Regions from separate parts of the Enterocloster clostridioformis genome, predicted to be linked through region 2. Evidence: predicted binding sites of a transcription regulator. Region 2 holds the regulator's gene; the other holds the start of a gene.
What was found. Region 2 encodes HrcA, which represses chaperone genes, less so after heat shock. Its sites were predicted from a motif close to TGTTAGCACTCNNNNNNNNNGAGTGCTAACA; they were not measured.
Positions count from the first base shown of each region.

Region 1: the regulator HrcA is predicted to act here: its motif matches at 1,878-1,908, upstream of LA360_RS12745 (co-chaperone GroES).

Region 1 is NZ_JAIWZC010000001.1:2,538,195-2,542,108, forward strand. It holds gene groL (chaperonin GroEL) at 1-1,453, opposite strand, end outside; gene LA360_RS12745 (co-chaperone GroES) at 1,497-1,781, opposite strand; gene LA360_RS12750 (hypothetical protein) at 2,012-2,671, shown strand; gene LA360_RS12755 (hypothetical protein) at 2,802-3,752, opposite strand; gene pdxR (MocR-like pyridoxine biosynthesis transcription factor PdxR) at 3,872-3,914, opposite strand, start outside.
Region 2 is NZ_JAIWZC010000001.1:195,519-199,432, reverse strand. It holds gene dnaK (molecular chaperone DnaK) at 1-435, opposite strand, end outside; gene grpE (nucleotide exchange factor GrpE) at 489-1,154, opposite strand; gene hrcA (heat-inducible transcriptional repressor HrcA) at 1,173-2,225, opposite strand; gene LA360_RS00865 (3D domain-containing protein) at 2,601-3,179, shown strand; gene LA360_RS00860 (3D domain-containing protein) at 3,450-3,914, shown strand, end outside.

The sequences.
Region 1 (3,914 bases), 2.3 Mb from region 2:
CATACTCTTCCTTGTAAGCGTCAAAGCCGTGGCCTACAGAGGACTCTTTTACCTTATTTACAATAACGGATCCTTCCAGTCCTGCGTTGGCTACGATGTGGAACAGAGGAGCTTCCAGTGCCTTTAAGATGATTCTGGCGCCGGTCTTCTCATCGCCTTCCAGTCCTTCAACAACGCTCTTTACTTCCTCAGCTGCGTGTACATAAGCAGAACCGCCGCCTGCGATGATGCCTTCCTCAACAGCTGCTCTTGTAGCGTTCAGAGCATCTTCCATACGAAGCTTAGCTTCCTTCATCTCTGTCTCGGTTGCAGCTCCAACACGGATAACGGCTACGCCGCCTGCCAGCTTAGCCAGACGCTCCTGCAGCTTCTCCCTGTCAAAGTCAGAGGTGGTTTCCTCAATCTGCTTGCGAATCTGGGATACCCTTGCGGAAATGGCATCCTTGTCGCCCATGCCGTCAACGATGATGGTGTTCTCTTTCTGAACCTTAACGGATTTTGCACGTCCCAGCTGCTCCATGGTTGCATCCTTCAAATCCAGACCCAGTTCCTCGGAAATAACAGTACCGCCTGTCAGGATAGCGATATCCTGCAGCATCTCTTTCCTTCTGTCGCCGTAGCCGGGAGCCTTTACAGCCACTACGTTGAATGTGCCTCTCAGCTTGTTTACAATCAGGGTGGTCAGTGCTTCGCCTTCCACATCCTCAGCGATGATGAGAAGTCTTGCGCCCATCTTAACTACCTGCTCCAGCAGAGGAAGCAGATCCTGGATATTGGAAATCTTCTTATCGGTAATCAGCACGTATGGATCGTCTAAGTTAGCTTCCATCTTATCCATATCCGTGCACATATAAGCGGACAGGTAACCTCTGTCGAACTGCATACCTTCAACCAGGTCAAGCTCTGTCTTCATTGTCTTGGATTCTTCAATGGTGATGACGCCGTCCTTGGAAACCTTCTCCATAGCGTCCGCTACCATGGTTCCTACTTCATCGTCGGAAGCAGAGATGGCTGCTACCCTTGCGATCTGATCCTTGCCGTTGATTGGCTTGCTCATCTTCTTGATAGCTTCCACAGCCGCGTCTGTAGCCTTCTTCATGCCCTTTCTCAGGACGATTGGGTTTGCGCCGGCTGCCAGGTTCTTCATGCCTTCGTTTACCATGGCCTGAGCCAGAACAGTTGCTGTGGTGGTGCCGTCGCCGGCCACATCGTTGGTCTTGGAAGCAACTTCCTTGATCAGCTGCGCGCCCATGTTCTCATATGGATCCTGCAGCTCGATTTCCTTTGCAATGGTAACGCCGTCGTTTGTAATTAACGGAGCGCCAAAGGACTTATCCAGGACAACGTTGCGTCCCTTCGGTCCAAGTGTAACACGCACTGTATCTGCCAACTGGTTAACGCCTGCTTCCAGCGCCTTGCGGGCTTCTACGCCATACTTAATCTGCTTTGCCATCTTTCATCAACCTCCAATATTCTATGTTCTACTGTTTTATTTATTATTCAACAACTGCCAGGATATCGTTTTGCTTTACGATAACGTACTTCTCATCCTCAATCTCTACTTCTGTTCCTGAGTACTTGGAATAGATTACCTTGTCGCCGGCCTTAACCTGCATGGTTACTTCCTTGCCGTCAATAACTCCGCCTGGTCCCACTGCAATAACCTCTGCCTGCTGTGGCTTCTCCTTGGCAGCCCCCGGAAGGACGATGCCGGACTTCGTTGTCTCTTCTGCAACTAACTGCTTTAACACTACCTTGTCAAACAATGGTACTAACTTCATGATTGAATTCCTCCTTGCGCGATATTCTGATTTTTCTTTCTTGTTTTCATTTTCTTACTGCTTTCTTTTGCTCACATGATATGTTATATCACCAGTTATTAGCACTGTCAAGAGTTGAGTGCTAATTTCTTTTAAATTTATTGTTTTTTTACAATTAGCTGTTTCTTTTTTTTTCCATTCGTATTACAATAATAACAATAAGGCATAATATGACCCATAGGGGAGCTTTTATGCATCACCATTACAAGAAAGGGGTTTTTGGCATGGCAAAGAAAGGTTGGGGTAAATTCGTAGCATTTGCAGCAGTAACCGGTGCTGTGGCTGCCGGCGTTTCCTACGTACTTCAGTATAAGACATACCACAGGGAGCTGGAAAAGGATTTCCGGGAATTCGAGGATGGCGGCGAGGACAGAACCGACGAGGACGGCACGGAGCGCACCATTGATGCACGCAGCCTGGACCGCAATTACATCTCTCTTTCCTCCAGCAAGGACGAATTCAAGGTAGCTGCCAAAGATATGGCCCAGGCAACGAAGAATGTCCTTAAGGATGCCGGAAGCCTGTTGTCGGACACTGCCCACGAGGCTGTTTCCGCTGCCGTGGACACGGCTCAGATTGCACTGCAGACCGTGAAGACAAAGAAAGCGGATTTCATGGATGAGCACTCCAGGGATAAGGCTGATGATTCTGATTTGTTCGAAGATGAGGGCTTCCTGGACGACGACTATGTGGACGAGGACGACCTCTATGATTACCGCCGTATGGACGGCAGTTCCTCCTATGATTCTGGAGATCTTACAGAAGATGATTACGATGACAGCAGTGAGGAGCCTGAGAAACAGGAAGCAGGCCCCTCTACCGCCATCATCGAGGAAGATACACTGGAATAACACAGCGGCTTAATACCAGGCGAACTATCCAAAACAGTGTAAAAAGCGGAAAGGCTTGGGGAACATAAGGATTTCGTATTCCCGGAGCCTTTCTGCTTTTTATATTTTATTCTGTATTTCATTCATCCTTTTATTCCTCCCAGGCCAGAAGGTTAATCCACACAGGCTGTCCGGCCAGCTTCTCGTCCATGATATAGGCGTGGCTGTCATCCTCCTGGGACATGAGCTGATACTCCCCACGCTCCTCTATATGAATCCAACGGTCATCCAGCTGTACCGTACCGTCCTTTACTTCCAGCTTCCAGGTGGATGTCTCTCCCTCCTGGTTCAGGGTGGTATAGGTCACCTCCCCCTCCAGCCTGTCACCGGTAAATCTCCCGGTCTTGCACACATCCCTGGCTTCCCCCTGGGGGCTGTTCTCATAATAGCAGTATCCTGTATGGCCATCGCCCTCCATTTTACCATCCTTCCACAATCCCTGGGAGTAATCATACCTGGGGGCATCCAGTTCAACCACCTGAAGGGCCGTACAATCTCCTTCCGGCCTGCCGGCCTTAAAGGCGCCGTAATACAGTGTCTTAGGCATGGTGAGCACCAGCCCCTTACCCTCTATGGACAGGCTGAATGACTGGCCGTCATAGAGATACCGCGTTCCGTCCATGACCTCATAAAACAGCGTAAGAAGCTCCTCCTCACCGCGGTCCATGACCCGCGCGGCAGACTCCAGATCCTGCGCCTCTAATGCCTCCAAGATTTCGTCCAGAACCGCCTTCTGGGATTCTGTCACGTCCGGAAGTATCTCTGCGTCTTCCCCTCCGGGCCGGGCCGGGTTCTCCCCTGGGCCCTCCGCCGCCTGTACAGCTCCCGCGGTATCCGGATAAGCGTCAGCCTTGCTCACGGGATTTCCATTTTCATCCTCCGGACCTGCCTGTTCATACATCCGGCCATAGGCGCTGCCCGTCCGGCCATGGGCCTGGTCATAGGCCCTGTCATGCTGCCCCCAAAAGGCGCTGATTCCCAGTACCACCGCAAACGCGGCGGCAGCAGCCATATCTGTCCGTGTGTCATTCCTGCCCTTCATGGTATACCATTCCTTTCATGTTGACCTGCTCATTATCTTCGCTATCTTATCTTCTGCAGCCAATAAAACATATTTTCCGTCAGACACACCCTTTATGCCTTTAGCATCCCAACAGCGTCTTAGAATGTCCAGGCCTTTGCCAGAAGTTTAGTGCCTTTCCGG
Region 2 (3,914 bases):
GATGATACGTTTTACATCCAGGCCCGCAATCTTGCCTGCATCCTTGGTAGCCTGGCGCTGCGCGTCGTTAAAGTAGGCCGGAACCGTGATGACTGCCTCTGTTACAGTCTCTCCCAGATAGCTCTCTGCGTCTGCTTTCAGCTTCTGCAGAATCATAGCGGAAATCTCCTGTGGAGTGTACTTCTTTCCGTCGATGTCTACTCTGTAGTCCGTTCCCATGTGGCGCTTGATGGAAGAGATGGTTTTATCTGCGTTGGTAACTGCCTGACGCTTTGCGGGCTCGCCAATCAGCCTCTCTCCTGTCTTTGTGAATGCTACAACGGATGGTGTTGTCCTTACGCCCTCCGCGTTGGCAATAACAGTTGGTTTTCCGCCTTCCATAACAGCCACACAGCTGTTTGTCGTACCTAAGTCAATACCGATAATCTTGCTCATAGTCTTTTCCTCCTGATTATTTTTAGTGGAATATATTTCTGTTATTGGGTATGTCAATTTGCCACTTTTACCATACTGTGTCTGACCACGCTGTCCCTGTACATGTAACCCTTCTGCAGTTCCTCCGCCACTATGTTCTCTCCCAGGCTATCATCATCCACATGCATCACCGCGTTGTGGTAGTTGGGGTCAAACTCCCGGCCTACTGCCTCAATGGCTTTCACGCCGGCTTCCTCCAGTGTTTTCCGGAACTGCTTATATATCTTCTCCATGCCCTCCGCAAGAGGTGTTTCCTTTGCATCCTCAGGCACAGTTGCCAGGCCTCTCTCAAAATTGTCGATGACGGGAAGGATTCTCTCTATAATGTCCTTGGCTCCCATCTCATACATGGCGGACTTTTCCTTGTCTGTCCGCTTGCGGAAATTCTCAAATTCCGCCATCTGCCGCTTCACCCGGTCAGTGAGCTCCTCTATCTTTTCATCCCTGGGGTCCTTTTTCTTCTTAAAGAATCCTTTTTTTTCTTCCGTTTCACTGGCAGGCGCCTGCTCTGTGCTCTCCTCTGTTTCCTCTGTTTCCTCCGGGGTGCTTTCCTGTGTCTCCGGGATATCATTAGAAGCTTCCGTCTCCTTTGCCTCCCCGGTCCCAGAAGCCTGGTCTTTTCCCCCTGCCCGCTCTGCCTTCAGGGCCTCGTCTTCCTTTTTTAACTCTTCGTCTTTCATATCTTCACTCACAGCTTATCACCTTTCATCTTTTTTAAATGCTGTATCCAGCTGATTCATCAGATTGCGCAGGGTCCCAAGAACCTTTTCATAATCCATTCGCTTGGGTCCTATGATACCGATGGTTCCCCGCAGGCCTCCTCCCAAATCGTAATTGGCAGTGACCACACTGCAGTCCTTCATGGACTGCACCGGGCTCTCGTCACCGATATAAACCTGAATGCCCGCTTCTTCCTCTGTACCGGAATTGACTTCCGCCACAAATTCCTGCAGCACTTCTTTATGTTCCAGTGTATCAATGAGCTGGCTGGCTTTGTCGCCGTCCGAAAGCTCAGGGTACTTGAATATGTTGGTGGCTCCGCTGGTATAAATCTGCAGATCCTCTTCCCCTGCCTTGATGGCTTCCGCCACCTCGTTCAGGACCAGGTCCACCACCTGGCTGTGATTTCCCGCATCGCCCTTCAGCTTGCTGATGACATCCAGATTGATTTCCTCTATGGTCAGCCCGTTCAGGCTGCTGTTAAGCAGGATGTTCAGATTAAGGAGCTCCTCGTCGCTGAGATTATCCTCAATATCAATCATGGTGTTCTTGATGATATTGCCTTCCACCACCACAACCACCAAAAGCTTATGCTTTTCCATCTTGGAAAGCTGGATGAACTTAAGCTTTGTCTTGTGATAACTGGGGCCGCTGATCATGGTCGCGTAGTTGGTATTGGCAGCCAGCACCTGGGCCATCTTCTTTAGAACCAGTTCCAGCTTATCAACCTTCTGGACCATCATCTCCTTAAACTCGGTTACCTCGCTCTCCTTATCCAGCATAATCTGGTCCACATAGAACCGGTATCCTTTGTCGGAAGGAATCCGCCCTGCCGAGGTATGGGGCTGTATGATATACCCCATCTCTTCCAGGTCTGACATCTCATTGCGGATGGTGGCAGAGCTGAGCTTAAGGTCTGAATATTTGGAAATGGTCCTGGAGCCCACTGGCTCTCCGGTTTCCAGATATGTCTTGATGATGGCCTTTAATATAGTGACCTTCCTGTCGTCCAGGAGCGCATCCAATGGCATCTGCTCACCTTCCTTTCTTCAATTATTAGCACTCGACGTTCGGGAGTGCTAACATCTACATTCCATAATATATTCCTTCTGGAGTCATTTGTCAAGAGATAAATCCAAATTCTTTTCATATTATTTGCGTTTTCCCTTCACCCGCCGGCACATCATGTGCCATTTCCCTTTCATATCAACTAGATAATGGAGTTCTCCCTCCACTTTTTACATAAATATTCCAAATTCGCAGCTTTTTCTCTCCACTTTTTATACTCTTGTAACACTTGCTTAATTATTTTAACTTGACAAGTAACATTTTTGTAATATAATGAAGATACAACTTTATAGGACATATAAAACCATAACAATGTCATAAGATTGCGAGGTCGTTGTATGCATTACTTTAAGAAAACCCTTCTGGCCGCAGCCATGGCTGCATTCAGTCTCACGCCGGCCTTTCCGGCATTTGCCGACGAGCCCGTGGGAACGGATGTGACCGTAGTGGAGGCCGGTACATCAGATACGTCTGAGGACTCAGTCCAGGATGTCCAGGAGTCTCAGGAAACCTCCGGTTCCCGGGAATCCAAAGACCACAGAGCCTCTGTTGTTGATGAAGAGGAATATATATCCCAGGGACCAGGCGTCCAAAAAGAAGAGAAGGAGGAAGCTCCGGCCCCCAGGGAGACATCCCTTGGACGGTTTACCATCACAGGATACTGCGGCTGCGAACAGTGCTCCGGCGGTCATAACCTTACCTACTCCGGCATGGTTCCCACCCCAAACCACACCATTTCCGCTGATTTAAATTATTTTCCTCTTGGAACTAAGCTGAAAATCGACGGAACCGTCTACACGGTGGAGGACAAAGGTTCTTTTGTAAATGGTAATATTCTCGATATTTATTACGGCTCCCACCAGGAAGCCCTGGCCAAAGGTACATACACTACAGAGGTATTCTTAGTGCAGGATTGATTTATGATGTGAGGAATAACTACCAGGCGTATAAGCCTGGTAGTTTTTTGCCCTTCTCCGGGAAATGGTTTCTGGAGCAGAAATTTTTACCAAAATCCTGTCATTTTCAGACGAAAATGGTGCTATTTCCATATTTTTCCTTGACAAGGTAAAAAAAATATGATAAAAACTTGTTTATTGCTCATATATTACAAAAGTATTACATATTATTTATTAATGTGTTAAAAATCTTTTTCTAATTATTACTTGAGCAATAGGAGGTATTACACCATGAAATTAAGACACTTACTGACCGGAGCCATCCTTACCGTCAGCCTGCTTGCGGCTACTGCCATCACAGTCCTTGCAGCAGCGCCAAAGGGAAGGTTCAAAACAGTGAACAGCACCACCATCAGCGGTTGGGCTTACAACAGCAGCACACCTGATGATGCGCTTAACGTACGGATATCCATCAAAGATAAGAATACAGGTGAGGAAGTTTTCTCTCAGAGAATGACAGCCGGGGAATACAGCGACGAGCTGTACGGCAGCGGCAAGGGCAATGGCTGCCACGCCTTTACCCTCAATATGGACTGGAGCACCCTGCCCGATGGCGTCTATCTGGTAGAAGGCTATGTGGGAGACAGTGATTTCTCCAACCCCAGGACCTACACCAACGGCAATCCCGATGCCAGACAGGAAGCCCCTGCTGCCGAGGCCCAGAACCTGATTCCACTGGGCGTATTCAAGACAACG